Actinokineospora baliensis: one gene and its partner. The protein of the gene in region 2 interacts with the protein of the main gene of each other region in a pairwise test. Links are inferred from orthologs where the notes say so. Each region holds a gene or a part of one and is shown on either strand. Other genes may lie near its edges. The genes, in order: ftsZ and rlmN.

Region 1 (14,375 bases), 3.5 Mb from region 2 along the record:
CATCACCTGGGTAGAACTCCTTCGCGCAGGCCGCACACCAACGGCTGCCACGCGACCCGGTGACTGCACCGCGGCCTGCGCTCCCCAGTCCTGGCTCGTAGTCACACCGGGAATGCGCTTACTCCTCCCGAACCGCCCAGACCTTGCCGAAGCCGCTGCCACCGGCGAGGTCGTCGCGGTGTTCGGAACCGGGTACGACCGAGTAGAGATCCACCGCCCCGCCCTCGCTGGCGCGCCGGACACCGAAGAGCGCCAAGCGCGGATGGACGCGGGCATGAAGATCGCCGACTCCCCCCGCGTCGCCGCGCCTAACACAGTCGACCAAGCGCTTAGGACTGGCCGTACCGATCCACGGCTCTTAACGACCCTGTCTGCGTTAGCCCAAACGCGCCCGGTACGCGTAACCGCACTACCACCCGTCGCCGGGGAAGACGCCGCCAACCAGCCTCGACGCCAGGCGTTGCTGACCGCCGCCGAGGAGCCCGCTGACGCGATCGCGCAGTTCTTCACCAGCCAGAACGGCGTGTTGCGCCCAGAGTCGGTCACCACCACCTCGGAAGGCGTGCTGATCCGCTACCCCGCGGGCACCCCGGCGGGCTTGCTTATCCCGTTCGGTTAGATGGCGCCGAGGAACTTGCCCGTCACCGACACCGCAGGAGCCGCGGCACCCGCGTTCTCGACGAGCACGGCGAACGCGACATCACCGCGGTATCCGGCGAACCACCCGTGCGCCTGCGACCCGTCCCCGAACTGCGCGGTCCCCGTCTTCCCGTGCACGGCGCCGTATCCGCGCAACGCCTCACCACGACCGGCGGTCACGACCTCGCGCATCATCGCCCGCAGGTCGCCGATCACCGCCGCGGACGGCGCTTTGTAGCCGGTCTTCACCGTGGTCTTGACCGTGGTGAACAACTCGGGCGTCACCGCGCTGCCCTTGGCCACCGTCGCCGCCATCAGCGCGAGCCCGAACGGACTGGCCTGCACCGTGCCCTGACCGATGCTGTTCTCCGCCTGCTGCGCGGTCCCGCTCGCCGCGTCGATCCGGCCGGTCTCGGTGGTCAGACCCGGCACCTCGAAGTCGGCGGCGAGCCCGAACTGGGCGGCGGCCTTGGGCAACGCGTCCAGCGGCAGTTCGGCGGCCAGCGCGGCGAAGGTGGTGTTGCAGGACTTCGCAAAAGCCACGTGCAGGGGCACGTCACCGAGGTCGAAGTCCGCGTTGCGGATCGTGCGGGTCCCGACCATCTTCGTCCCCGGGCAGGGCACCACCGTGTTGACCGTGGCCTTGCCCGATCCCAGCAACGCAGCGGCCGTCGCGACCTTGAAGGTGGACCCCGGCGGATAGAGGCCGTTGAGCGCTTTGGGCGCGGTACCGGCCGTTCCGTTCTGCGCGACCGCGAGGATCCCCCCGGTGGACGGCTGGATCGCGACCAGATAGGCGGGCGCGGACACCGAGTCGACGGCGGCCTGCGCCGCGTTCTGCACCTTCACGCTGACCGTCGTGCGCAACGGCTCCGCGGGCTTGGTGACCGTGCCGAACAGGTTCTCGATCTCCTTGCCGGCAGCGTCGACCAACGCGATCCGGCTAAGACCCGCCGCGTCCTGCGGGGTCGCTGTCCGTGAGAGCGCGCCGATCAGCATCGGTGCCAGCTTGGGGTCCGTCGCCCTAGCGGTCGGTCCCTGCCAGGTCATCACAGGCGCGCCATCGCGATCGAGGACCGCGTTGGCCTGCCCTGCGGCGCCTATAAGCGCGAGCTGGGTGCCGGGCACCAGGCGTGGGTGCACCAGCGTAGGCACCCAGTGCACGACCCAACGCGGTCCCGAGCGGACCAGCCCGAACTCGCTCGGGTAGTTCCAGGTCTGCCCGCCTGCGAGCTGCCAGCTGAGTTTGAAGCTCGCCTTTGGCTGCGTATCCGTGTCCTCCGGCAGCACGTTCATGGTCGCTAGGACCACCTCGGGCCGCAAGGCCGAGTTGACGGCGGTAAGGACGCTCTCGGACCCCGCGGGGTCGTCGGTCAACTGCGCCGCGACGCTGTACTGCTGCGTGGAGAACGCTCGTAAGAACTCGCCCGCCACCTGGGCGGCCGAAGGCTGAGAAGGTACGGCCGAGGTGTCCTCCACGGCATCCTTGCCAGCACCGGCCTTCGCGGGCGCCGATTCCCCGGGTACCAGGACGAACACCGCTAAACCGATGATGACGACAGCGAGGACCCCGCCGATCACGAGGATCCATCGTCTGCGCGTTTCCGACACGCCCTACCCCCAGTGCGCCCCGCGTCCGTGTGCGTGTCACACGGTCGGAGCACACGATGCCAGGCCGTGGCCTCCCGCTACCAGACAACCTGCGGAAAGCCACGGCACTGCCACCGCACCATCACACCTTGCGCACATCCACGCGCACAGCGAGACCATCACCGACAGTGCCCTCGGCCGCGCTCGCCGCACCGGTGTCGACCACGTCGGCGAGGGTCTCCCCCGCGACGAAGTCCCGGTGCACCGCGAGCACCGCGTCGAGCTCCGGCGCCGAGGACGTGTCCACGGTCAGCACGATCCGGTCCGACACCTCCAGCCCGGCGTCGCGGCGGGCCTGCTGCACGATCCGGACCAGGTCCCTGGCCACACCCTCCGCCGCCAACTCCGCGGTGACCGCGGTGTCGAGCACGACCAGACCCGAACTCGCCGGGAGCTCAGCCGTCGCGCCCGCGTCGGTGGCCACCAACCGCCGCTCGTACTCGCCCTCGCGCAGCTCGATGCCCGCCGCCACGACCGCGCCTGCCTCGGTGGTCGACCACTCGCCCGCCTTGACCGCGCGGATCACCTTCTGCACGTCCGGGCCCAGCCGCGGCCCGCAGGCACGCGCGTTGACGGCCAGCTCGAAGTGCCCGTGCGCGGCGACGTCGGTGGTCAGCTCGACCGCCTTGACGTTGACCTCGTCGCGGATCAGCTCGGTGAACGGCTCCAGCACCGCGGCGTCCTCGGCGGCCACCAGCAGCCGCGCCAGCGGCAACCGGACCCGCAGCTTGTTCGCCTTGCGCAGCGCCAACGCCGCCGAGCAGACCTGGCGGACCCGGTCCATCCCGGCCACCAGCGCGTCGTCACCGGGCAGGTCGGCCGCGGCGGGCCAGTCGGCCAGGTGCACCGAGCGGCCCGCGGTCAGCCCGCGCCACACGACCTCCGCGGTGAACGGCAGCAGCGGCGCGGTCAGCCTGGCCACGACCTCCAGCACGGTGTGCAGGGTGTCGATCGCGTCGGTGTCGCCCGCCCAGAACCGGTCCCGGGAGCGGCGGACGTACCAGTTGGTCAGCACCTCCAGGTACTCGCGGACGGTCTGGCAGGCACCGGAGATGTCGTAGTCGTCCAGCGCCGCGGTGACCGACTCGACCAGCTGCCGGGTCTTGGCCAGCGCGTAGCGGTCCAGCACGTGCGTCGAGTCGGTGCGCCACGTCCCCTCCTTGCCCTCGGCGTTGGCGTAGAGGGCGAGGAAGTAGTACGAGTTCCACAGCGGCAACACGGCCTGCCGGACCGCGTCGCGGATACCGCGTTCCGTGACGACCAGGTCGCCGCCGCGCAGGATCGGGCTGGCCATGAGGAACCAGCGCATCGCGTCGGACCCGTCGCGGTCGAACACCTCGTTGACGTCCGGGTAGTTCTTGCGCGACTTGGACATCTTCTGCCCGTCGTCGCCCAGCACGATCCCGTGCGCGACGCAGTTGGTGAACGCTGGCCGGTCGAACAGCGCCGTGGCCAGCACGTGCATCGTGTAGAACCAGCCGCGGGTCTGCCCGTTGTACTCGACGATGAAGTCACCCGGGTAGTGGTCCTCGAACCACTCGCGGTTCTCGAACGGGTAGTGCACCTGGGCGAAGGACATCGCGCCGGACTCGAACCAGCAGTCCAGCACCTCCGGCACCCGGCGCATGGTCGACGCCCCGGTCGGGTCGTCCGGGTTGGGCCGGGTCAGCTCGTCGATCGAGGGCCGGTGCAGGTCGGTCGGGCGCACGCCGAAGTCGCGCTCCAGTTCGTCGAGCGAGCCGTAGACGTCCACCCTGGGGTGGTCGGGGTCGTCGGACACCCACACCGGGATCGGCGAGCCCCAGAACCGGTTGCGGGAGATGTTCCAGTCCCGCGCGTTCTCCAGCCACTTGCCGAACTGGCCGTCCTTGATGTGCCCCGGCACCCAGTTGATCTGCTGGTTCAGCTCGACCATCCGGTCCTTGAACTGGGTGACCGCGACGAACCACGACGACACCGCGCGCTGGATCAGCGGGTTGTCGCAGCGCCAGCAGTGCGGGTAGGGGTGGTCGTAGGTCTCGTGGCGCAGCAGCAGACCCGCGTCCTTGAGGTCGCGGATGATCTGCTTGTTCGCCTCGAAGACGTGCTGCCCCTCGTAGGGCGCCACCTCCCCGGTGAACCGACCGTGCGGGTCGACCGGGATGACGACCTCGATGCCCGCGGCGTCGGTGACGACCTTGTCCTCTTCACCGAACGCGGGGGCGATGTGGACGATGCCCGTACCGTCCTCAGTCGTGACGTAGTCCGCCGCGAGCACCTGGTGCGCGTTGGTGCGCCCTACGAAGAAGTCGAACGGCGGCAGGTAGCGCGTGCCGAGCAGGTCGCTTCCCTTGTAGCGCGCGACAACGGGAACCTCTTCGCCCAACTCGCGCGCGTAGGCGCCGACTCGCGCCTCTGCGAGCAGGTAGCGCTGCCCGTTGGACTCCACCACGACGTAGTCGACATCCGGGTGCACTGCGGCGGCGAGGTTCGACGGCAGCGTCCACGGGGTCGTCGTCCACACCAACGCCTGCACGCCATCGAGGTCGGTACCCGGCGCCTGCAGCCTCAGGCCAACAGTGACCGCGGGGTCCTGCCGGTCGCGGTAGGTGTCGTCCATCTTCGTCTCGGTGTTGGACAGCGGCGTCTCACAACGCCAGCAGTACCAGAGCACCCGGAATCCCTCGTAGACCAAGCCCTTGTCGTACAAGGACTTGAAGGCCCACATGACCGACTCCATGTAGTCCAGGTCGAGGGTCTTGTAGTCGTTGTCGAAGTCCACCCAGCGGGCCTGCCGGGTCACGTAGTCGCGCCACTGGTCGGTGTAGCGCAGCACCGAGGTGCGGCACACCTCGTTGAACTTCTCGATGCCGAAGGACTCGATGTCGCTCTTGGACGAGAACCCGAGCTGCTTCTCCGCCTCCACCTCGGCGGGCAGGCCGTGGGTGTCCCAGCCGAACCGGCGCTCGACGTGGCGGCCGCGCATGGTCTGGTACCGCGGCACCAGGTCCTTGACGTACCCGGTCAGCAGGTGCCCGTAGTGCGGCAGGCCGTTGGCGAACGGCGGGCCGTCGTAGAAGACGAACTCGTTGCCGCCGTTGTCACCCGCGGGGCGGGCGTCCACAGAGGCCTGGAAGGTCCGGTCGGCGGACCAGTGGTCCAGGACGGCGGTTTCCAGGTTCGGGAAGGACGGCTGGGCGGGCACGGTCGGCTCGCCGGTGAAAGCCCTGGGGTAACCCATGGGTGGTACTCCTCGTACGGATCGGTCGGACCCACACGGGGACGACTCCCGGCGACTCCCTGCCGCCACGGCCGCGGTACCACCCCGCTTGCCACCTGGAGAGGTGACCACTCGTTCGGTCGGCTGTGACGGGCCACCCGTCCGGTTCTACTGGGGCTCGCGCCCGTTCTTCCGGAGGCTCCCCGGTGATGGCCGGATCCGCGCCTGTGCGACCGAGTCTAGCCCCGGCTCGCCACCCGGTTGGCCGCCACCCGGATGAGCAGGTAGAGCACCACCGCGTTGAGCACGTGCCAGGCGAAGTGCGTCCCCAGCGGGAAGCCGCCGCACACCGACGGGTCGACCGTGCGCAACGCGAGCGATACCCCGAAGACGGCGGCGATACCGGCGAACCACAGTGCGTAGTCGCGCTCGCCCCGCACTGCCGTGATCACCGCAAGGGCCACCATCCCGAGCAACGCGGGCAGGTAGGCGCCACCGTTGACGACCAAGTTGACCAGGACGGCGAACGCGATGAACACCGGAGCACCCAGCCACGCCCAACGCCACCGCAGCCCTAAGAACAGCTTGGGGAACATGATGACGTAGGTGAGCATGAACGCCACGATCGGAGCGACGTCCAACGACGCGGCCCACCTCGTGGCCACAGTGTGGAAGGTGAAGCTACCGAGGCCGATCGCCACGAGGATCACTACGAGCGCGGTGACGCACCAAGGCATGCCCTTGCCGCGGATGTGCCTATAGGCGAAGAAGGCGGCGATCAGGAACGCCACGTTGGTCCAGGCGTTGACCGGCTCCGACCAGAACTCCGGCCCGGTGCGCTCGCAGTACCCGTCGACCGGCATCTTCGACCTCCGTCACGGCGCTGGCACGGCGAAAGCGGCGGGCCGGAACCCGCGCCAGACTACGGCGGTCAACACCACCATGGCCACGCCCGCCGCCCAGAACGGCGCGGTGATCCCGAACCCGCGCGCGATGAACCCGCCGACCAGCGAGCCGACCGCCGACCCGCCGATGATCAGCAGCGAGTACACCCCGCCGACCCGGCCGCGCAGGTGCTCGGGCACCGCCCGCTGCCGCACCGAGGTCAGCACCACCCCGAACACCGCGCCGTGCACGCCGAACAGGACGTTGATCGCCCCGGCCACCCAGGCGTCGGTGGTCAGCGCCAGCCCGAAGTGGGTCGCGGTCTCGATGAGCAACCCGATCCGCACCAGCGCGCTGTCGCCCACCCGCCGCTGCAGCCAGGGGGCGACCGCCGACCCGAGCAACCCGCCCGCGGCCAACGCGGCGAACAGCAGGCCGAACCCGACCTCGCCGAGGCCCAGCCGCTGCTCGGCGTAGAGCACGAGGATCGCGACCGTGGCCATCAGCGCGATGTTCATCAGGCACAGCGCCACCGCCATCGCCCGCAGCAGCGTGTGCGACCAGGCCCACCGCAGCCCCTCGGCGATCTCCTCACGCATCCGCGCCCGCTGAGCGACCGGGCGCGGCGGAGGGCGGAACCGCACGGTCGCCGCCACCACGGCACCGACGAGGAACAGCGCGGACTCCAAGCCGAACGGCAGGACCGCCGACACGACGAACAGGGCAGCGCCCAACGGCGGCGCGACGAACATGTTGCCGACGATGGCCACCGCCTGCTGGCGGGCGTTGGCCGTGGGCAGCGCGGTGACGGCGACGATGTCGGGCACGAGCGCGCTGGCGGCGGTGTCGACGAGGGTCTCACCGACCCCGATCAGGAAGAACGCGAGGTAGACCAACCAGACCGAGACGACGTCGGCCCACACGGCCGTCGCGAGGGCCCCCACCACGACCGCGCGGTAGAGGTTCACCGCGACGACCACCCGGCGGCGATCCCACCGGTCCACCAGGGCGCCGCTGACCAGTGAGAACAGCAGCCACGGCAGCTGGGCGACGAAGGCGACCGCGCCGATGGCCACCGGGTCGTCGGTCAACCGCGCGACCAGCAGCGGCCCGGCCGCGATCATGATCCCGTCGGCGACGTTGGTGGCCGCCGAAGTCGCCCACAAGCGGGTGAAATCGGGCCCGAGCCCCGGTGTGGTGGTGGTCACCACAACAGCGTGCCGAGGAGCACACCCGCGCAGGGGCGAACCACCGGTGACGACCGTCACTCGGAAGTCGGGGCACCCTCGCCGGGTCGGAGCCGACCCTCTCGGTACTGGGCCGCCAGCACGGCGTCCGGCGTGCAGTGCGCGCAGGGGGTGAACCCGAGCTGCCTGGCCTCGGCGACCGGCAGCGGGATCGACGACCGCGCGCCCAGCCAGCCGCAGCGGGCCAGGTGGTAGCGCGGGCGTTCGTCGAGCACCCGCACGTCGGCCCGCAGGTCCGAGACCACGAGCAGGTCCGCGGCGTCGGTCGACTCCTCGTCCGGCTCCCGGTCCTGGTCCACCTCGACCTGGCCGACGGCGCCCCCGACCGCCTGATCGGCGCTGGGGTACAGGTCGGCGGGCTCAGGTGGGGCCGAGTACGGCTCGAACCGGGCTTGCCCGGTGTCCAGCGGCTCGACCGGCGGTGCCGGGTCGATCCGCTCGATGTCAGGGGCTCCGATGGGCCCCGGTGGCGCGGTGTCCGCGGGAACGCGGCGCCTGCGGGCGCCGAGCCAGTCGACCAGCAGGATCGCGGCCGCCACCACGGAGATGACGACCGAGATCCACGCCCACACGGTGTTGGCCGTGGTGAGCGCGGCGACCAGCAGCCCGAAGGCACCGAGCACCAGCGCTAAGACGATGAACAGCACGATGAGCGTCCAGCCCGGCGGCGGCGGGCCTCAGGCCCGCCGCCTACCCGGATCTGGTCAGCCGGCCTCGGCGCGCGGGCCGAAGGAGTAGCCGCTCTGCTGTCCCGCGCCGCGCGCCTCCGTGGTCGGCGCCGCGGAACCGCGGTCGCCGAGCTCGCGCAGGCTGGACTCCAGGAACGTCTTGAGCCGGGTCCGGTACTCGCGCTCAAAGGTGCGCAGCTCGTCGATCTTCTTCTCCAGCGTGGTCCGCTCGGCCTGCACGGCACCGATGATCTCGGTGTGCTGGCGCTGGGCGTCGCGCTCGAGCGTGGTGGCCTTCTCACGGGCCTGCCGCTCCAGCGTCTCGGCCCGCGTCCGCGCGTCGTTGAGCATGGTCTCGGCCCGGGTGCGGGCCTCGTTGACCATGGTGTCGGACTTCGCCCTGGCCTCCGAGAGCAGCTGCTCGGACTTGGTGCGCGCCTCGGCGAGCATCCCGTCCGCCTCGGCCTTGGCCTCACCGGTGAGCCGGTCGGCCATCTCCTGCGCCAGGCCGAGCACCTTGGCCGCCTGCACGTGGTGATCGCCACCACCGCCGGGGCTGGTCTGCTCCAGCGAGCTCGGCGGCGGCACCGGCTGCAGCCGCCTGGGCTCCTCCACGGCGCGGACCGGGGCGACGGTGGCCCCGGCGGTGCGGGCGTCCTCCAGGTCGGCGCGGGTGGACTCCAGCTGCGCGTCGAGCTGCTCGACCTGCGCGCGCAGGTCGTTGTTCTCCTCGATCAGGCGGGACAGCTCCACCTCGACCAGGTCGAGGAACGCGTCCACCTCGTCCTCGTTGTAGCCCCGCTTGCCGATGGGAGGCTTGCTGAACGCGACGTTGTGCACGTCAGCGGGGGTCAACGACATCTGATCACCTCACGCACTCCAGGGCTGCGGCCATCCGAGGTGTCCCCGTCATCCCGGATACGCCAGTCGCATCAGAATGAATACGACCAACAGCAGCACCATAATCGATAGGTCCAGGCCCACGCCTCCGATCCGGATCGTCGGGATGAGCCGACGGACCAGACGTACCGGAGGATCGGTCACTGTGTAGATGGTCTCCAGCGTTACCGCAACCCCACCCGCGGGCCGCCAGTCCCTGGCGAACGTGCGGACGAGCTCCACCACGACTCGCGCGGTGAGCAGCAGCCAGAAGGCGAACAACACCCAGAAGGCGGCGAGCAGCAGTGGTTCCACGGGTCAACTGTGCCATCACTCAGGTTCGGGTGGCGAACCCACCCTCGGCCAACCGCCGCTTGTCCTCAGCGGTGGGGTCGGCGTTGGGTGGTGAGATCAAGAACACCTTGTTGGTGACCTTGTCCATCGAGCCGCGCATGGCGAACGCGAGGCCCGCCGCGAAGTCCACCAGGCGCTTGGCGTCCGCGTCGTCCATCTCGGTGAGGTTCATGATCACCGGTCGGCCGTCGCGGTAGTGCTCGCCGATCGTGCGCGCCTCGATGTAGCTGCGCGGGTGCAGCGTGATCACCCGACCGAGTGGATATCCGGCCGGTTCCGGCTGGCGCGGCCTGCTCGGCTGCTCGCGGCGCGGTTCCACCGCGAGCGCGCCGTGCGTCTGCGGGTCCGGCACGGTCGCGGGGGTCCACGCCGGGCGCGGCCGCCCCCGCTCCGCGGGCTCGTAGTCGTCCTCGACCTCGTCGCGGTAGCCACCGCGCTGGCCGCCGAACCACCGGCGCCGACCACCCGGGTAGTCCTCGAACTCGTCCTCGGCGTAGTCCGGGCGGTAGCCGCGCCGGTCGTACTCCTCGGCCTCGTAGTCGTCGAGCTCGTCCGCCGGGACCATGCCGAAGTAGGCCTTCAGCTTCTGCAGCGTGCTCATGCCGTTCCTCCGGTTCCCCGAGCGTGGTCGTGCGTGTGCTTGTCCGACTACCACGTCCCCGCAAGCCTCAACCCCGGGTGTGGCGATCTTGCCCGCCGGGGTCCGTTCTTGCTATGGGGAGGCTAGCCCGCGTCCCCCCAGCAGCGCGGTTCCGACACGCACGCACGTCGACCCGTAGTCGATCGCCCGCTCCAGGTCGTTACTCATGCCGCAGGACAGTTCCACGGCCGAGGGGAACTCGGCGCGCAGGCTGCCTGCCACACCCGCAAGACGTTCGAAGGCCGCCGAAGGTTCCATGCCCAACGGCGCCACGGCCATGATCCCGCGGAGGCGGAGATCACTCGATCGAATTACCCGCTCGGCCAACGCGGGCAAGCCGTCGAGGGGGCAGCCGCCGCGCTCGGGGTCGCCGTCGATGCTCGCCTGCAGCAGCACCTCCAGCGGCGCCGTGCGCTCCCCCTCGGCGAGCGCTGCGGTGGTGGCCTTGCCGAGCGCCTCGACGAGCCGCTCGGAGTCCGCGGACTGCACCTGGGCGGCCCACCGGACCACGGACCTGGCCTTGTTGCGCTGCAGCCTGCCCACCATGTGCCAGCGGGGCGCGGCGTCGGGGCGCAGCGCGGACATCGCCTCGGCCTTGGGACCCGCCTCCTGCTCCCGGTTCTCGGCCAGGTCGAGCACGCCGAGGTCGACCAGGACCGCAGCGTCCTCGACCGGGAAGGTCTTGGTGACCGCCAGCAGCCGCACCTCGGCGGGGTCGCGCCCGGCCGCGGCGCAGGCGGCGGCGATGCGGGCCCGGACCTCGGCCAGGTTCGCGGCGATCTCGGCGGCCCGGTCGGTCACGGCTGCACCCAGGTGACCGCGGCCAATCGCCCAGTGGTGCCTTCCCTGCGGTGACTGAACAGCGAGCGGTCCTCTGTGGTGCACCTCGGGTCGATGCCGATGCGGGCCACGCCCGCGTCCGCGAGCTGCCGCCACAGGCCTGCCCGCAGGTCGAGCCCCGGCGTGCCCTTGCGGGTGCGGCAGGCGCTGCCCGGCAGGTGCTTCTCCACGTCGGTCTGCATGTCCTGCGGGACCTCGTAGCACTCACCGCAGATGGACGGGCCGAGCAGGACCTCCACGCGGCGAACGTCGGCTCCGGCACCAGCCATGGCCTCGAGCGCGGCCGGGACAACGCCGACCCGCGCGCCTACGCGCCCGGCGTGCACCGCGCCGACGACCCCGGCCTCGGGGTCCGCCAGCAGCACGGGGACGCAGTCGGCGACGAGCACCACGAGGGCGAGCCCGGCCTCTGCGGTCACGACTGCGTCGGTCGCTTCGAGCTTGTCCTCGACCGGCCCGGAGACGACGCCCACGGTGCGGCCGTGCACCTGCTCCATCCACACCAGGCGGTCGGCGGGCAGACCCAGCTCGGCCGCCAACCGGTCGCGGTTGGCGGCCACCGCGGCCGGGGCGTCGCCGACGTGGTCGCCCAGGTTGAACGTGTCGTAGGGCGCCGTGGACGCCCCACCTTCGCGTGTTGTGACCACGCGTCGAATCCGCACACCGCACCCCACACCCGCTAGGAGTCCTTACCCGCCAAACCTAGCGTCCCCGGGGTGGCGGGTGGAGCTACCGCCGCATGAACGGCGGCACGTCCACCTCGTCGTCGGGGTCCTCGGTGACCGGGACGGCCCGGCCTGCCACGCCGCCCTGGCTGGCCCGCACACTGGGCATGGGCTGGGCGGCCACGCTGCCCTGGGTGTAGTCCTGCCGGTAGGTCGGCGCCTGCTGGTGCACGGGCTGCTGCTGGGCGGGCTGCTGGTGCACCGCCTGCTGGTGGACCGGCTGCTGGTGCACGGGCTGCTGGTGCTGGACCTGCTGCTGGTAACCCTGCTCCGGCAACGCCACCGGCGCCGGGGTCGGCTCGGGCTGCGGGACCGGCTGGTGCTGCTGGGTGGCGACCTGCCCGGACTGCGCGGACACCGTGTTCTGGGCGCTGCCCTTGGTGCCGAACGCCGTCGGGTCCAGCTTCTTGTGCGTCGGGCCGCCGCTGTCGAAGCCCGCAGCGATGACGGTCACCCTGACCTCGTCGCCGAGCGAGTCGTCGATCACCGTGCCGAAGATGATGTTGGCCTCCGGGTGGGCGGCCTCCTGCACCAGCGACGCGGACTCGTTGATCTCGAACAGGCCCAGGTCGGAGCCGCCCGCGATGGCCAGCAGCACGCCGTGCGCGCCGTCCATGGACGCCTCGAGCAGCGGCGAGTTGATCGCCTTCTCCGCCGCGGTCACCGCCCGGCCCTCGCCGCGCGCCGAGCCGATGCCCATCAGCGCGCTGCCCGCGCCGGACATGACGCTCTTGACGTCGGCGAAGTCCAGGTTGATCAGACCGGGGGTGGTGATCAGGTCGGTGATGCCCTGGACACCGGAGAGCAGCACCTCGTCCGCGGAGCGGAAGGCGTCCATCAGGCTCACGCCGACGTCGCCGAGCTGCAGCAGCCGGTCGTTGGGGATCACGATGAGCGTGTCGCACTCGTTGCGCAGCTCGGTGATGCCGTCCTCGGCCTGCCTGGCCCGCCGCTTGCCCTCGAAGGAGAACGGGCGGGTGACCACGCCGATGGTGAGCGCGCCGAGCTTGCGGGCGATCGAGGCCACGACGGGGGCGCCGCCGGTGCCGGTGCCGCCGCCCTCACCCGCGGTCACGAAGACCATGTCGGCCCCCTTGAGGACCTCCTCGATCTCCTCGCGGTGGTCCTCGGCGGCCTTGTGCCCGACCTCGGGGTTGGCGCCCGCGCCGAGGCCCCTGGTCAGTTCCCGGCCGATGTCGAGCTTGACGTCGGCGTCGGACATCAGCAGCGCCTGCGCGTCGGTGTTCACCGCGATGAACTCGACACCCTTGAGACCGACCTCGATCATCCGGTTGACGGCGTTCACGCCGCCGCCACCGATGCCGACGACCTTTATCACGGCGAGGTAGTTGTGCGGGGGCGTCATCGAAGCCGCCTTCCTTGTCGTCTTCAGCTGGTCGTCTTCACGGGTCGAGATCAGTGCGGGTGCCCGGCCCGGGAACCCTCGACCTCAACCAGAGAGTGAGAGTGATGTCAACCCCGGACCTGGCAAGGAAGGTAGGCATAGGACTGGCCGCGATCCAGCCGCCACGCCGTGCGGGCTCCCGGTTGTTGGTCACCGACCGTGCGGGCACCCGGTTCACTCGCCGGTGGCACCGTCGAGGAATTCGCGGATCACGTCGAGGTGGCCCGCGTGCCGACCGGTCTCCTCGATCATGTGGATGAGCACCCAGCGCAGGCTGAGCTGCTTGCCGTCGCGGAACGCCACCGTGTCGTCGAGCGCCAGGCCCGCGGTGACTTCCCGACTGCGTTCGCACTGCTGGGCGTAGTCGGCGAGCAACTCGGCCGTCGTGAGGTTCGCGGCGATCTCGAACTCCCCGTCGGGGCGCTCGGCGCTATAGGGCGCCCTGTTGGGTTGGCCGCTGAGAGCCACCTCGAACCAGTAGGCCTCCACCCAGCGGAGGTGAGAGAGGAGACCCGCGACAGTCATCAGCGGTGATGGCAGCACCGAGCGGTGAGTGTCCGCTTCGGACAATCCCTCGGACTTGAACGCGATCGTGGCGCGCAGGTAGTCCAAGAACGCGGACAACAGTTCACGTTCGTCGCCCTGGTACGGGGGCTCGACCCGGGGGTCGTTGACTGGGGTGTCGGTCATGTGCGCAGTGTGGTGGACCGCGGCACGCGCGCGCACGGCATTTGCGTCCCCTGTGGACAACTCAGGAGATTGTGGGGAAGTCCGGGGCGGCCACGTCGAAGGTCTTGCCCTTCTGGGTCAGCAGCGCGCCGAGCACGGCCGCTTTGTGCCCGACGTTGCCCGAGTCGCCCCACTTGACGACGCGCTGGTCGGCGAGGGTGAGCCGGACGTCGGTGGGGGTGCGGGCGGTGACCGACACCACCATCTCGCTCAGCTGCTTCGGGATCGCCGCGAGCACCGTGGTGGCCGCCTTGGTGGCGAACTCGCCGCTCGCGTCGAGGGTGGGCAGGCCGGGCGGGGCCGCCTTGATCGTCCCGTAGTCGACGCCGCTCGCGTCGAGCAGGTGCGCGCCATCGTCGCGGACGACCACCGCCACCGGCGTGCGCTCGGTGATAACGAGTTCGACGGTGGCCGGGAAGGACCGGCGCACGTCGACGGCTCCCACCCTGGGCAGCTGGCGAACCCGTTCGGCGATCCCGTCGGAGTCCAGGCGGGCCAGGGGGGTGCCGGGTTCG
Region 2 (14,168 bases):
TGGTTGGCGGCGTCCTGCGGCTCGGTGTCGGAACCGAACAGCCCGCACCCCGTCAGCGGGAGCGCGGTCAGCACGGCGACGAGCAGCACGGTGGGGTGACGGAGTGAGGCACGCACGGGCGCAGTATGCCCAATTCCGGCCGACCGGCGGCGCGAACCGGCAGCCCGGCGCTCAGAACAGCACGGTGGCGTACTGCCCGACCTGCGCGAACCCGATCCGGTCGTAGACCGCGCGGGCGGGCGCGTTGTAGCCGTTGACGTACAGGCTCGCGGTGCGGCCCATCCCGCTGACCAACCGCTGCGCGACCGCCGCCGTGCCCGACGCGCCCAGGCCGTGCCCGCGCCGGTCCGGGTGCACCCACACGCCCTGGATCTGCCCCACCTGGCTCGACATCGCGCCGATCTCGGCCTTGAACACCACGTCACCGCCCTCGAACCGGGCGAACGCGCGGCCTGCGGCGATCAGCTCGGCGACCCTGGCCCGGTAGCCCGCGCCGCCGTCACCCAGCCGGGGGTCGATGCCGACCTCCTCGATGAACATCCGCACCGCGGCGGGCAGGTAGCGGTCGAGCTCGTCCGGGCGCACCGGGCGCACCAGCGGGTCCGGGGTCACCAGCGGGGTGCTGGAGATCGCCATCAGCGGCTGGTCGGCGCGCACCTCGCGCGCCGGACCCCACTCGGCCTCCAGCTCGGCCCACAGCCCCAGCACCTGCTCGGCGGGGCCCACCATCGACGAGCACATCCGCCTGCGCCGCAACGCCCGGTCGGCGAACGAGCGCAACGCCGAGCGCTTGCCGCGCAACGGGATCAGGTTCGGCCCGGCGAAGCACAGCGCCTCGAGCCTGCTCGCGGGCCGCAGCCCGCGCGTGTCGCAGCCCCACACCTCACCGCCGAGCCGCCACGGGTCCAGCCCAGCCACTTCGATCCGCGCGGCGACCATGCAGGACGCGACCGGGTCGGCGGTGAGCACCGCGCGCACCGCCTGGCCGTCCCGCTCGTCGAGCAGTCGCGCTCCCGCTAGCCGCAACACAGCTCAAGCGTGCCAGAAACCGCGCGCCCGGCAAACGGACGTCGACGTGGTCAACCCGCTCAGCCGACGGCGACGACGGTCGGCGCCCCGGTTTCCCCGTCCACCGGCTCGCCCATCTCCTCGGCCAAGCGCATGGCCTCCTCGATCAGGGTCTCCACGATCTGCGCCTCGGGCACGGTCTTGATCACCTGGCCCTTGACGAAGATCTGGCCCTTGCCGTTGCCGGAGGCCACCCCCAGGTCCGCCTCGCGGGCCTCGCCCGGCCCGTTGACCACGCAGCCCATGACCGCGACCCGCAGCGGCACCGTCATGCCCTCCAGACCGGCGGTCACCTGGTCGGCGAGCTTGTAGACGTCCACCTGGGCGCGCCCGCACGACGGGCACGAGACGATCTCCAGCTTGCGCGGGCGCAGGTTGAGCGACTGCAGGATCTGCGAGCCGACCTTGACCTCCTCGACCGGCGGCGCCGAGAGCGACACCCGGATCGTGTCGCCGATGCCCTGCCGCAGCAGCGCGCCGAAGGCCACGGCGGACTTGATCGTGCCCTGGAAGGCGGGCCCCGCCTCGGTGACACCCAGGTGCAGCGGGTAGTCGCACTGCTCGGCGAGCAGCTCGTAGGCGCGCACCATCACGACCGGGTCGTTGTGCTTGACCGAGATCTTGATGTCGTGGAAGTCGTGCTCGGCGAACAGCGACGCCTCCCACAGCGCCGACTCCGCCAGCGCCTCCGGGGTCGCCTTGCCGTACTTGGCCAGCAGCCGCGGGTCCAGCGACCCGGCGTTGACGCCGATCCGGATCGGGGTGCCCCGGTCGCGCGCGGCGTGCGCGATCTCCTTGACCTGGTCGTCGAACTTGCGGATGTTGCCCGGGTTCACCCGCACCGCGGCGCAGCCCGCCTCGATGGCGGCGAAGACGTACTTGGGCTGGAAGTGGATGTCGGCGATCACCGGGATCTGCGACTTGGCCGCGATGGCGGCCAGCGCGTCGGCGTCGTCCTGCGACGGGCAGGCCACCCGGACGATGTCGCAGCCGGACGCGGTCAGCTCGGCGATCTGCTGCAGCGTGGCGTTGACGTCGGCGGTGACGGTGGTGGTCATCGACTGCACCGAGATCGGGTGGTCGCTGCCCACCCCGACCGTCCCCACCTGCAGCTGACGGGTCTTGCGGCGCTCGGCGAGCACCGGCGGCGGGACGGCTGGCATGCCGAGCATCACGTCGGACATGGGGGCCTCTCTGGGTTGAGCACGGCTGGGCTGAGCGTCATTGCAAGCGGATGGGGTTGACGATGTCGGCGGTCACCGTGAGCAGCACGATCGCGCCGCCGATGATGACGAGCACCATGGTCACGCCAGCCAGCCGGTTGTAGTCGACCGGACCGGCGGGGGCCTTGCCGCGCGCCTTGCGCAGCAGGTCGCGCACCCGCTCGTAGAGGGTGATCGCGATGTGGCCGCCGTCGAGCGGCAGCAGCGGCAGCAGGTTGAACACGCCGACGAAGAAGTTCAGCATCGCCAGCATCAGCACGAAGATCTCCCAGACGCCCGCCTCGGCGGCGTCCGCGCCGATGATGCTGGCGCCGACCACGCTGACCGGGCGCTCCGGGTCGTCCTCGCCGCCGATGGCGCGGATCACCGCCGGGATCTTCTCCGGGAAGCGCATCAGGCCCTCCCAGGTGGCGGCGAACATCTCCCCGGTGAACACCACGGCGCCGGAGAACCCGGACACCGCGCCGTAGGTGAAGTAGCCGCCCTTGCCGACCCCGATCGCGCCGACGTCGTTGAGCTGGTTGTCGGTGCCCGGCTTGGCGCCGATGGCGGCGCGCTTGACGGTGGCGACGTCGATGGTCAGCGTGCGCCGCTCCCCGTCGTTGTCGACCACGAAGGTGCTCTGCCCGCGCAGGTCGCGGATGGTGCCGACCAGCTGCGTGTAGGACTCGACCGGCTTGCCGTTGACGCTGATGATCTCGTCGCCCGCCCGCAGGCCCGCGGCGGCCGCGGGCGAGGGGTCGGCCGAGGTGCAGTCGGCGAGCTTGAGGGTCTTCGGGTCCTGCGTGGGTGCGGCGCAGCTGGTGCTGCCGATCAGCGGCCGGTCCGTGGTGTTGGGCAGGCCCATGGTGACGGCCATCAGGTACAGGATGATGAAGCCGAGGATGAAGTGCGTGATCGACCCGGCGGCCAGCACCACGACGCGCTTCCAGGTGGCGAAGCGCCACATCGCCCGCGGGGACTCCTCCGGGGTCACCTGGTCGAGCGCGGTCATGCCCGCGATCTCGCAGAACCCGCCCGCCGGGATCGCCTTGAGCCCGTACTCGGTCTCCCCCCGCCGGAAGGAGAACAGGGTCGGGCCGAACCCGATGAAGTAGCGGCGCACCCGCATGCCGAACGCCTTGGCCGAGAGCATGTGCCCGGCCTCGTGCAGCGCGACCGACAAACAGATGCCCAGCGCGAACAGCACGAGCCCCAGCAGCCAAACGAACACGTCAGTCCCTTCCCGACCCCGCGGCGGCGCGCGGGGCAACAGTCACCGCGAGGAGCTCTCGCGCGCGGGCGCGGGCCCAGTGCTCGGCGGCGAGCACATCCTCGACCTCGCGCGGCGCGCCGTGCCAGGCGGCGGCGTCATCGAGTACCCGACTCACAGTGTCCACGATGACTGTGAAGGTGGTGTCGCCCCGCAGGAAGGCGGCGACGGCCTCCTCGTTCGCGGCGTTGAACACCGCGGGCAGGCAGCCGCCGGTCGCCCCCGCCGCCCTGGCCAGGCGCACCGCGGGGAAGGTGTCGTCGTCGAGCGGCTCGAAGGTCCACTGGGTGGCCGTCGACCAGTCGCAGGCCCGTGCCGCCCCCGGCACCCGGTCCGGCCAGGCCAGGGCCAACGCGATGGGCAGCCGCATGTCCGGCGGGCTCGCCTGGGCCAGGGTGGAGCCGTCGGTGAAGGTGACCATGGAGTGCACCACCGACTGGGGGTGCACCACGACGTCGATGCGGTCGTAGGGCACACCGAAGAGCAGGTGCGCCTCGATCAGCTCGAGCGCCTTGTTGACCAGGGTCGCCGAGTTGACGGTGATGACCGGGCCCATCGCCCAGGTGGGGTGCCGCAGCGCCTGCTCGGCGGTGACGTCGAGCAGCTCGGCGCGGGTCCGGCCGCGGAAGGGACCACCCGAGGCGGTCAGCACCAGCCGGTCGACCTCCTCGGCGCGGCCGCCGCGCAGCGCCTGGGCCATCGCGGAGTGCTCGGAGTCGACCGGCACGATCTGACCCGGCTTGGCCGCGGCGAGCACCAGGTCACCACCGGCGACCAGCGACTCCTTGTTGGCCAGCGCGAGCGTGGCGCCCGAGGCCAGAGCCTTGAGGGTCGGCGCGAGGCCCTGCGACCCGGTGATGCCGTTGAGCACGATGTCGGTGGGCACCGCCTCGATCAGCTCGGTGACCGCGTCCGGGCCCGCGAAGATCTTGGGCACCGCGAAGTCGCCCCGGTCGTAGCCCGCTTTCTGCGCGGCGGCGTAGAGCGCCAACTGCACGTCCGGCGCGGCGGTCGCCCTGGTCACGGCTACCGCCCGCACCCCGTGCCGCAGCGCCTGCTCGGCCAGCAGCCCCGGATCGGACCCGCCAGCGGCCAACCCGGCCATGGTGAACCGGTCGGGGTTGGCCGCGACGAGGTCCAGTGCCTGGGTGCCGATCGAGCCGGTCGACCCGAGCACGAGCAGTGAACGCCGGGGACCGCCCGACGCGAAGGATGCAGTCATCACCGCCATTGTTCCCGATGTCCGGACACGCTCGGCAACCAGCACAGGCAGATGTCCCCCGATCGTGGCTCCGCCGTGGTTGCGCCCGGGTTGGGCCGAACGGCGCAATCCGAAAAAAGTTCCGCTCCGAAGGAGTGAAGTTCGCGCGCGCCGGGCACTTCACCGGCAGCGCGGAAAGATCGTCGGGAAAAGCGGCGATCATGTGGAAGGAGCTTCGATGGGCATTCTCGGCTGGATCGTCCTCGGTTTGGTCGCCGGTCTCATCGCCAAGGCCATCATGCCTGGTAAGGACCCGGGTGGCATCATCGTCACGATCCTGATCGGTATCGTCGGCGCCATTCTCGGCGGCTTCATCGGCAATGCGATCTTCGGCGGCGGTCTGGGTACTTTCTTCGACCTGCGGACCTGGCTGCTGTCGATTCTGGGCGCGGTGATCCTGCTCGCCATCTACCGGGCGGTCACCGGTCGGGGCCGGGCCAGGGTGTAGCCGAGCGACACCTGTCACACCCGAGGGCGCCGTGGGTCACCACGGCGCCCTCGGCGCGTGCGGGGTGTGGGAGGATTCCCGCGTCAGAGGTACAGCGGCCAGGAGGAACGCACAGTGGCGAACACGGAGCTGGAGAAGCGGAAGACCACCGCGGCGGGCACCGTGACCCCCGCGGAGGAACCGTCCGCGGAGTGGGGCTGGCACGGGTCGTTCCCCAAGGGCACGCTCATCGCCGGGGTGTTCACCGGGCTGGCGATGTTCGTGATGCTCATCGGCAACCACCACGGCCGCACCGAGGACCTGTGGCTGGTCGGCATCGGCCTCACGATGCTCGGCGGGGTCGCCTGGAAGATCCACAAGAACCGGACGTCCTGGCGGCGGTAGCGTTCGGGGCAAACGAGCGCCCGGATTGGTGGTTACGCGGGCGCCCACCTGGTGGTCGTCCGTTGCCGGTGTGACCGGGTGCGCAGTTGGCTTTGGGTCAACGCCCGATCACACCTCCCGGAAGGGACCACCATGTCCGTCACGGACGAACTGCTCGCCAACAACGCCGCGTACGCCTCGACCTTCGAGGGCCCGCTGCCGCTGCCGCCCGCCAAGCACGTCGCGGTCGTGGCGTGCATGGACGCCCGCATCAACGTCTACGGGGTGCTCGGCCTCGCCGAGGGCGAGGCCCACGTCATCCGCAACGCGGGCGGGGTCGTGACCGAGGACGAGATCCGCTCCCTGGCCATCAGCCAGCGCCTGCTGGGCACCCGCGAGATCATCCTCATCCACCACACCGACTGCGGCATGCTCACCTTCTCCGACAAGGACTTCCGCGACGGCATCCGCGACGAGACCGGCCTCCGCCCCGCCTGGTCCTCCGAAGCCTTCGACGACCTCGACACCGACGTCCGCCAGTCCGTCGCCCGGATCAAGGCCAGCCCCTTCATCCCCCTCAAGGACTCCGTCCGCGGCTTCACCTTCGACGTCGCCACCGGCAAGCTCAACGAGGTCGTCTAACACCAACGGGGACGCGACCCACCGGTCGCGTCCCCGTTCTCGCGTGCTCAGGCGATGGCTTCCAAGATCTGCCGGAGGCCGTGGCTGTAGTCGCCCCTGAGGTCCGCGTACTTCTTCACTCGGAGCAGGGTCGGTACCGCACAATCGAGCACCATGGCCGGGAGGACCCGCACCGCCCCCGACTCGACCTCCGACCAGTACTTCGCCGACCACTCACGCTCGACCCACCCGGACTCGACGGCAGTGGGGCTGAGCAGCAGAAGCAGGTAGTCGCACCCGTCGATCCCCAGCGCGATCTTGTTGGGGATCGACTCGCCGACCTTGATCTCCCACTCGTCGAGCCAGGGCGTGTGTCCTACATTCGCCAGGTCGACCGATAGCGAGACCGCGGTCTCCTTGTCGCTGGACGAGTGGGAGATGAAAACGCGCTTGCCCGACGGTGAGCCCTCGCTGATCCTGGCCTCCAGCATGCGGTCGGCCAGCAGCGAGTTGACGAGTCCCAACTCCAGAGACAGCGCGAAGCGGCGTTCGGCGGAGATGCCGCGCTTCCCGGTCCCCTTGCGGTAGGAGACATCAGCCAGGACGCGGCCTATCTCGTCCCGTCGGCTCCACAGTGACTGGGTGTCCACGGGGAAAATGTGCTCGCGGTTGACGAACTCATACCGCCCCAAGGCCAGGAAGGGCGGCTCCTCGAAGTAGACGATCGCCTTGCTGCCGAGGCCTCCATCGTCGTCGTCGTAGTAGCCCACCCGGGTTCCCCGCCGTGGGTGCTTGACGACCACCGGCCCGAAGTCCAACTCACCCGACACCCGACCTCCGCGCAGACCACTCATGGGCAACCCCATGCCGCTGTTTGCTCCCAGTATCGTGAGGCCGCGCTTGGCCGTTAGTGCTGGAACAGTGGTCAACCCTCAGCAGCGTGCTGCCCACACGCGGCCGCGATCTCCTGGCCGCGAGTGTCGCGGACGGTGCACTCCACGCCCTGTTCCTTCACGCGGCGGACAAGCTCGCGCTCGAGTACGTATGCCTGGGTCCGAGTACGTGCCTCGGCACAAGCGGCCTCTAGGTCCCGGCCGCCCGCGCCGTCACGCCGAGCCTTCTCGGCTTTGACGTCCTTCCACAAACGAGTCATCGGCGAGTCCGTTCCCCGAAGCGATCGATGTCCGCCAGACGCCGCTCGTAGCGCGAGTCCGCCAGTGGGATGGTCCGCCGGTGCTGGCCAGTCCAGTCGCCGGGCGGCTGGTCTCACTGCTGGCGGATCAGCCCTCAGCGGCGAGCTGCCCACACGCGGCGGCGATCTCCTGGCCGCGGGTGTCGCGGACCGTGCACTCCACGCCCTGTTCCTTCACGCGGCGGACGAACTCGCGCTCGACGGGCTTCGGGGAGGCGTCCCACTTGGAGCCCGGGGTGGGGTTCAAGGGGATGACGTTGACGTGGGCGAATTGGCCTAGGTGTTTGCGGAGCAGTTTGCCGAGGAGGTCCGCGCGCCAGGGGTGGTCGTTGATGTCGCGGATCAGGGCGTACTCGATCGACACCCGCCTGCCGGTCTTGTCCGCGTAGGCGCGGGCCGCGTCCAGGACCTCGGCGACCTTCCACCGGGTGTTGACCGGGACCAGGGTGTCGCGCAGTTCGTCGTCGGGCGTGTGCAGTGAGACCGCCAGGCGGACCTGGAGCCCGGCTTCGGTCAGCTTGTTGATGCCCGGCACCAACCCGACCGTCGACACCGTCACCGAGCGCTGGGAGATGCCGAAGCCCTCCGGCGCCGGGTCGCAGATGCGGTGGACGGCCGACAGGACCCGGTTGAAGTTGGCCAGGGGCTCGCCCATGCCCATGAACACGATGTTCGACAACCGGCCGGCGCCGCCGGGCAGTTCGCCGTCGCGCATGGCGGCGGCGCCGAGGCGGACCTGTTCGACGATCTCGGCGGTGGACAGGTTGCGCTGCAGCCCGCCCTGGCCGGTCGCGCAGAACGGGCAGGCCATGCCGCAGCCCGCCTGGCTGGAGATGCACAGGGTCGCGCGGTCCGGGTAGCGCATGAGGACGCTCTCGATCAGCGTGCCGTCGTGCGCGCGGAGCAGGGCCTTGCGGGTGTTGCCGTCGTCGCAGGTCACCGTGCGCAGTTCGGTGAGCAGCGGGGGCAGCAGTTCGTCGGCGAGGCGGTCGCGGGTGGCGGCGGGGATGTCGGTCATGGCCGCGCGGTCGGCGGTGAGCCTGCCGAAGTAGTGCGTCGAGAGCTGGTTCGCCCGGAACGCCTTCTCCCCCAACGCCGTCACCGCTTCGCGGCGCTGCTCGGTGGTGAGGTCGGCGAGGTGCCGGGGCGGCAGGCCGCGGCGGGGGGCGTCGAAGACGAGCGGGAGTGAGGTCATGGCGGATCCAGTGTCCCACGTCGGCCGACCGCGGCTGACACCTCGGGACGCGTGGACGCGCGTCACAGCTGTCGGACGTTGCATCGCGACATGTTCCGATATATCGTTGAGCTATCGCGAGCGACCGGCTCGCGGACCACTACCCAGGGGAGAGAACAATGCGTGTCTCACACGAACACCACCAGCGCGGCCAGCACGACCAGCACCAGCACCGGCGCGGACCTTGGCGCAGGCACCACCACCGCGGTCGACCCGACTTCGCCGTGGACCTCGGATCGGAGGACGAGATGACCCCACCCTTCCCACTACCGCCGTTCCCCCCCGGCCCGCCCTTCGGGTTCGGCAGGCGCGGCCACGGGCACGGCAGGGGCCAGGGACGCGGCCGGGGACGACGCGGTGACGTGCGCGCGGCACTGCTCGCGCTGCTCACCGAACGGCCGATGCACGGCTACGAGATGATCCAAGAGATCGCCGAGCGCAGCGGCGGCTTCTGGAAGCCCAGCCCCGGCTCGGTCTACCCGACCCTGCAACTGCTGGCCGACGAGGGCCTGATCACCGCGATCGACGGCGACGGCGGCAAGCGGCTGTTCCAGCTGACCGAGGACGGCACCGCCGCCGCGGCCAAGCTCGACACGCCGCCGTGGGAGCAGGTCGCCGCAGGGGTCGACCGCAGCGAGGTCGGGCTGCGGGAGGCGCTCGGCCAGCTGGCCGCCGCCGCGATGACGGTCTCGCAGGCCGCCACCCCGGACCAGAAGTCCCGCGCGTCCGACATCCTCAACAACGCCCGCCGCGAGCTGTACGCCCTCCTCGGCGAGGACACCCCCGCCGAGGAGGACACCGAGTAAGCGCTACTCGAACGACAGCACCCACTGGTCGAGCCGACCGGTGTCGGTGCGGACCAGGTCGGTGACCCGCAGCGTCCACGTGCCGCTGTGGTCCCCGGCGGGCGCCGGGACGGTGTAGGTCTTGCGGACGGCGCCCGACGGGTCGGTCCCGCCGACCTGCTCCAGCTCGTACACCCGGCCCCTCGGGTCGACCAGGTCGATCCGCAGGTCGTTGACGTCCTGGTGGTCGAGGTAGACCCGGGCCCGGCCGAGCGCACCGGTCGGCGGGCAGCTCAGGGTGATCGCCGACGTGACCGCCGTGCCGTTGTCCGGGATCACGACGTCGGTGGTGTTGCCGGTGGCGCGGCAGACGGGCACCTCGGAGTCCAGCGGGTAGGCCACGTTGGCCAGCTGGTTCTGGCTGCCGTCGCCGGGCGAGAGGACCGCACCCGGCACCGCCGCCCGGCTCAGGGCGGTGCGCACGTCGTCGGGCAGCGCGAAGGGGTTGCGGGCGAGGTGCCCGGCGACGATCCCCACCACGTGCGCGGCCGCCATGGAGGTGCCGGACATCTTCACCTCTTGGCCTTGACGGCCCAGTGAGGGGATCTCACCACCAGGGGCGAAGAAGTCCAGGCACCGGCCGTGGTTCGACCACGCGGGCCGCGTGTCGGTGCGGTCGGTGGCACCCACCGTGATCGCCTCCGACACCCGTCCCGGCCCGAACCCGCAGGCATCCGCGCCGTCGTTGCCCGCAGCGACCACATAGGTGAACTCGGCGTCGATCGAGCGCCGAACCGCCTCATCACCCGCCCCGGCCTGGTCCATGGTCACACCCATGGCCACCACGCCGGGGCGAGTGCCGTTGCGGGTGATCCACTCGACCGCGTCCAGCACGTGCGAGTCGCGGCCGAGGCCGTCGCAGCCGAGCACCCGCAGCGCGACCAAGGCGGTTTCCTTGGCCACGCCGTGGGTCTTGCCGCCGACGACCCCGGCAACGTGGGTGCCGTGGCCGTTGCAGTCGATGCCGCTGCCGCCCAGGAAGTCGGCACCCACGCGCTGGCGGGTGCCGAACTCGGCCTGGTTGGGCGTGATCCCCGAGTCGATCAGGTACGCGGTGGCCCCAGAACCTCCGCGTGAGGCGAAGGGGCGGCTGTCCAACGGCAGCTGGCGTTGGTCGAGCCTGTCGAGTCCCCACGGGACGGCGGCTTGGGCGGCACGAGCGGTGCCGTCTTGGTAAACCGTGCGCACCAACGGGTCCGCGGCGAGCCTGGTCGCTTGGCTCGCAGTGAGCCCGCGGGTGGAGAAGCCATAGAGGGTGCTGCGGTAGTAAGACTGCGGTGTGCCGCCATAGCGCCGCGACAACGTCGCAGCAGTGCGGTCGGGCTGGGCTGCCGAAGGCGCGAGCAAAACGATGTAAGAGCCCGGGATCGGCTTGCTAGCAACGATCACCGGGCCCTGGGACGCTTGCGCGACGAGGGTGCCGCTCAGCGGCAAGGCTAAGAGGGACAGGACCAAGAACAACCGACGCATCAGATCTCCAACCAGTCGGCCTCGCCACGGGCAGGGCGACCGCGGCGTGCGGGCTGAAGATCTCTTGGATCGGGCAAGGGAGACAATCCCGGCGCCAAAGATCCGGGGCCCTGATCTTTTCCCAGTCAGCCGACGATCAGGCCACGGGGCTTGCGGCGGACCAGGACGCGGTAGCCCACGGTGAACTCCAGGCCGGGCGTGCCCGCGACCGCCTTGGCCGCCACCGGCGCGGAGAACTCGATGCGCAGCACCGATTCCAGCGTCTCCCGGTCCGGGAACCGCCACGTGGTCGCGACCCGGTACCGGTCGAACCCGGAGATCTCGAAGAAGCGGTCGACCTCAGCGGGGTCGTACTCGGGCAGGTCCGCGCGCATCCACCGGCCGTAGGGCGGCACGGTGGCGTCGAGGTCGACCACGACCAAAGTCCCGCCGGGGCGCAGCACCCGGTCGACCTCGCGCAGCCCCGGTTCGCAACCGGGGCCGAAGAAGTACGCGGTGCGCGCGTGCACCACGTCCATGCCCGCGTCCGCGATCGGGATGTCCTGCGCCGAACCGCGCACCACGGCGACCCGCGGCAGGTCGACGATCCGGGCCTTGGCGCGCTCGACCAGCGGCGGGTGCGGCTCGACACCGAGCACGCTCGACGCGCGCTCAGCGAAGCGCGGCAGGTGGAAGCCGTCGCCGCAGCCCACGTCGAGCACGTCGCCGGTCCAGTCGGCCAAGCCGTCGAGCAGACCCCACACCGCGCCGGTGACGTCCTGCGCGCGGTTCTCCGCCTCGTAGACCCCCGGCCACTGCCAGATGTTGGGGCTGGGCAACACCTCGCCCGCCCGCAGCGAACTGGTCAGCCGCTCACGCGCCCGCGCGACCAATCCCCTGCCAGCCAGACCCATGCGACAAGAAAAGCACAACTCGTGCCCACCGGGTCGGCAGGTCAAACGCGGAGAAGATCACCTACCGGCGGCGGCTGACGGAACCACCCGACCGGGTTAGTGTCCAGGTGACGCGCGAGGAGGTCGCCATGTTGCCAACCGACGCGATCAGCGCCGTGGAAGAGGTGCCGGAAGGCACCCCGGGCAGACCGTGCTGGGTCGAGGTCGCCACACCGGATCCGGCCGCCAGCAGTGAGTTCTACCGGGGTTTGTTCGGCTGGACCTACCGCGTCGGCGACGACGGCTACGTCATGGCCTACGTGGAGGACATCTCCGTCGCGGGCCTCTACACGCCGCAGGGCGGGCAACCCAGCCAGTGGACGCTGTACCTCACGGTCCACGACACCGGCAACACCACCGAGCGGGTCCTGCACCTGGGCGGGCAGATCCTCACCGCACCGCGCGAGATCCCCGGCCAAGGCGGGCTCCTCATCGCCACCGACCCCAGCGGCGGCCCCATCGGCTTCTGGCGCCAGGACCACGGCTGGGACCTCGGCACCGGCTTCCCCGGCGCGTTCACCTGGGCCGAGCTCAACACCTGGGACGGTGCCGCGGCCGACGAGTTCTTCCGCCACCTGTTCGGGTTCGAGCAGACCCAGATCGGCGACGGCGAGAACTTCGACTACACCAGCTGGCGGCTCAACGGCGACGAGATCCTGGGCCGGTCCCGGATGGGTCCCGAGTACCCCGCCGACCAACCGCCGTACTGGATGGTGTTCTTCGAGGTCGACCCGGAGATCGGCACCGACGCCACCGCGGCACTCGCGCTGCGCCTCGGCGGCCGGATCACCGTGCCGCCCTTCGACTCCCCGTACGGCCGCGCCGCGGTGCTGGCCGACGTCACCGGAGCCGAGTTCACCGTGCTCGACCGCTCACTGGCGATCACGGTCATCCCCGAAGAAGAGATCGGCGCCGAAGTAGACGACCCCTACGACGATTAGGGCTAGCGCTAGCTGGGCACGAACAGCCGCAGCAGCAGCCAGGACACGACGGCGGAGGGCAGCAGCGAGTCCATCCGGTCCATCAGGCCGCCGTGGCCGGGCAGCAGCGTGCCCATGTCCTTGATGCCCAGGTCCCGCTTGATCACCGACTCGACCAGGTCGCCCAGCGTCGCGGTCGCCACCAGCGCGGCGCCGAACACCACGCCCTGCCACCACTGGCCGTCGAGCATCAGGGTCACCGTGAGCGCCCCCGCGACGACACCGGCGACCAGCGACCCGGTGAAGCCCTCCCAGGACTTCTTCGGGCTGATCGTCGGTGCCATCGGGTGCTTGCCGAACAGCACGCCCGCGATGTAGCCGCCGGTGTCGGAGCTGACCACCAGGATCAGAAAGCACAGCACCCGGTAGGTGCCGTCTGCGGGGAGCACGAGCATCGCGGCGAAGGACGCGAACAACGGCACGTAGGCGGCGGTGAACACCGACGCCGAAGCGTCCCGCAGGTACCCGGTCACGCCGCCGCGCAGCCGCCACAGCAGGCAGGCGAGGATCGTGACCACGAACGCGGCGAGCACCCCGTCGCGGCCGAACGGCCACGACAGCCACACCATGGCCTGCCCACCGAGCAGCACCGGCCACAGCGCGACCTCGACCCCGGCACCGCGGCGCAGCGCCCCGGCCAACTCCCAGGTGGCCACGGCGACCGCGAGCGCCACCACACCGACGAAGGTGTGCCGCACGGTCAGCAGCGAGGTCAGGATGACCGCGCCGAGGCCGACACCGACCCCGATGGCGGCGGGCAGGTTCCGCCCGGCGCGCGGGGTCCGCGCCGCCGTCGGCTCAGCCGCGCTCACCCGTCGGTCCCCGACCGAATCATGCTCCAGCTCCCCAACGGGTCCGGCCACCATCGCGATCCCTCGTCCGTGCGCGGAGGTCAGACCTCCAGCAGCTCGGCTTCCTTGTGCTTGACCAGCTCGTCGACCTGGTGGACGTAGCGGTCGGTCAGGTTCTGCAGCTCCTTCTCGGCGCGGGCGACGTCGTCCTCACCGGACTCGCCGTCCTTGACCAGCCGGTCGAGCTCCTCCTTGGCCTTGCGCCGCACGTTGCGGATGGAGATCTTGGCGTCCTCGCCCTTGGTCTTGGCGACCTTGACCATCTCCCGGCGGCGCTCCTCCGACAGCTGCGGGATGACCACCCGGATCACCGTGCCGTCGTTGCTGGGGTTGACCCCCAGGTCCGAGTCGCGGATCGCCTTCTCGATGGTGTTGAGCGCGCTGACGTCGTAGGGCTTGATGATCGCCATCCGCGCCTCGGGGATCGC

The links.
Region 1: the proteins of rlmN (region 2) and ftsZ interact in binary tests that used the Escherichia coli proteins (3 or more experiments, as listed by UniProt). The link is inferred for Actinokineospora baliensis from one-to-one orthologs.

What each region holds. Positions count from the first base shown.
Region 1 is NZ_JAFBCK010000001.1:6,722,638-6,737,012, forward strand. What follows is about bases 10,912-13,900. They hold ftsZ (cell division protein FtsZ), read right to left. Parts: upstream 13,093-13,900; coding sequence 11,731-13,092; downstream 10,912-11,730. Other genes in these bases: JOD54_RS29825 (YggS family pyridoxal phosphate-dependent enzyme), read right to left, coding at 10,912-10,962; pgeF (peptidoglycan editing factor PgeF), read right to left, coding at 10,959-11,663; JOD54_RS29840 (DinB family protein), read right to left, coding at 13,306-13,821; JOD54_RS29845 (cell division protein FtsQ/DivIB), read right to left, coding at 13,883-13,900. Also shown: JOD54_RS29780 (hypothetical protein), read left to right, coding at 1-619; JOD54_RS29785 (penicillin-binding transpeptidase domain-containing protein), read right to left, coding at 616-2,220; ileS (isoleucine--tRNA ligase), read right to left, coding at 2,372-5,509; JOD54_RS29795 (hypothetical protein), read right to left, coding at 5,728-6,351; JOD54_RS29800 (MFS transporter), read right to left, coding at 6,364-7,581; JOD54_RS29805 (hypothetical protein), read right to left, coding at 7,638-8,267; DivIVA-like cell division protein Wag31, read right to left, coding at 8,325-9,149; JOD54_RS29815 (YggT family protein), read right to left, coding at 9,198-9,482; JOD54_RS29820 (cell division protein SepF), read right to left, coding at 9,502-10,122; more of JOD54_RS29825, read right to left, coding at 10,234-10,911; more of JOD54_RS29845, read right to left, coding at 13,901-14,375. UniProt on the Escherichia coli protein: Essential cell division protein that forms a contractile ring structure (Z ring) at the future cell division site. The regulation of the ring assembly controls the timing and the location of cell division.
Region 2 is NZ_JAFBCK010000001.1:3,247,582-3,261,749, reverse strand. What follows is about bases 6,571-9,352. They hold rlmN (dual-specificity RNA methyltransferase RlmN), read right to left. Parts: upstream 8,624-9,352; coding sequence 7,517-8,623; downstream 6,571-7,516. Other genes in these bases: JOD54_RS15575 (PadR family transcriptional regulator), read left to right, coding at 8,782-9,352; JOD54_RS15585 (toll/interleukin-1 receptor domain-containing protein), read right to left, coding at 6,571-7,090. Also shown: JOD54_RS15625 (penicillin-binding transpeptidase domain-containing protein), read right to left, coding at 1-116; JOD54_RS15620 (GNAT family N-acetyltransferase), read right to left, coding at 172-1,029; ispG (flavodoxin-dependent (E)-4-hydroxy-3-methylbut-2-enyl-diphosphate synthase), read right to left, coding at 1,089-2,252; JOD54_RS15610 (M50 family metallopeptidase), read right to left, coding at 2,290-3,504; dxr (1-deoxy-D-xylulose-5-phosphate reductoisomerase), read right to left, coding at 3,506-4,774; JOD54_RS15600 (GlsB/YeaQ/YmgE family stress response membrane protein), read left to right, coding at 4,983-5,252; JOD54_RS15595 (DUF2631 domain-containing protein), read left to right, coding at 5,367-5,636; JOD54_RS15590 (beta-class carbonic anhydrase), read left to right, coding at 5,769-6,257; more of JOD54_RS15585, read right to left, coding at 6,305-6,570; more of JOD54_RS15575, read left to right, coding at 9,353-9,468; JOD54_RS15570 (S8 family serine peptidase), read right to left, coding at 9,472-10,977; JOD54_RS15565 (class I SAM-dependent methyltransferase), read right to left, coding at 11,103-11,870; JOD54_RS15560 (VOC family protein), read left to right, coding at 11,999-12,850; JOD54_RS15555 (phosphatidate cytidylyltransferase), read right to left, coding at 12,859-13,755; frr (ribosome recycling factor), read right to left, coding at 13,782-14,168.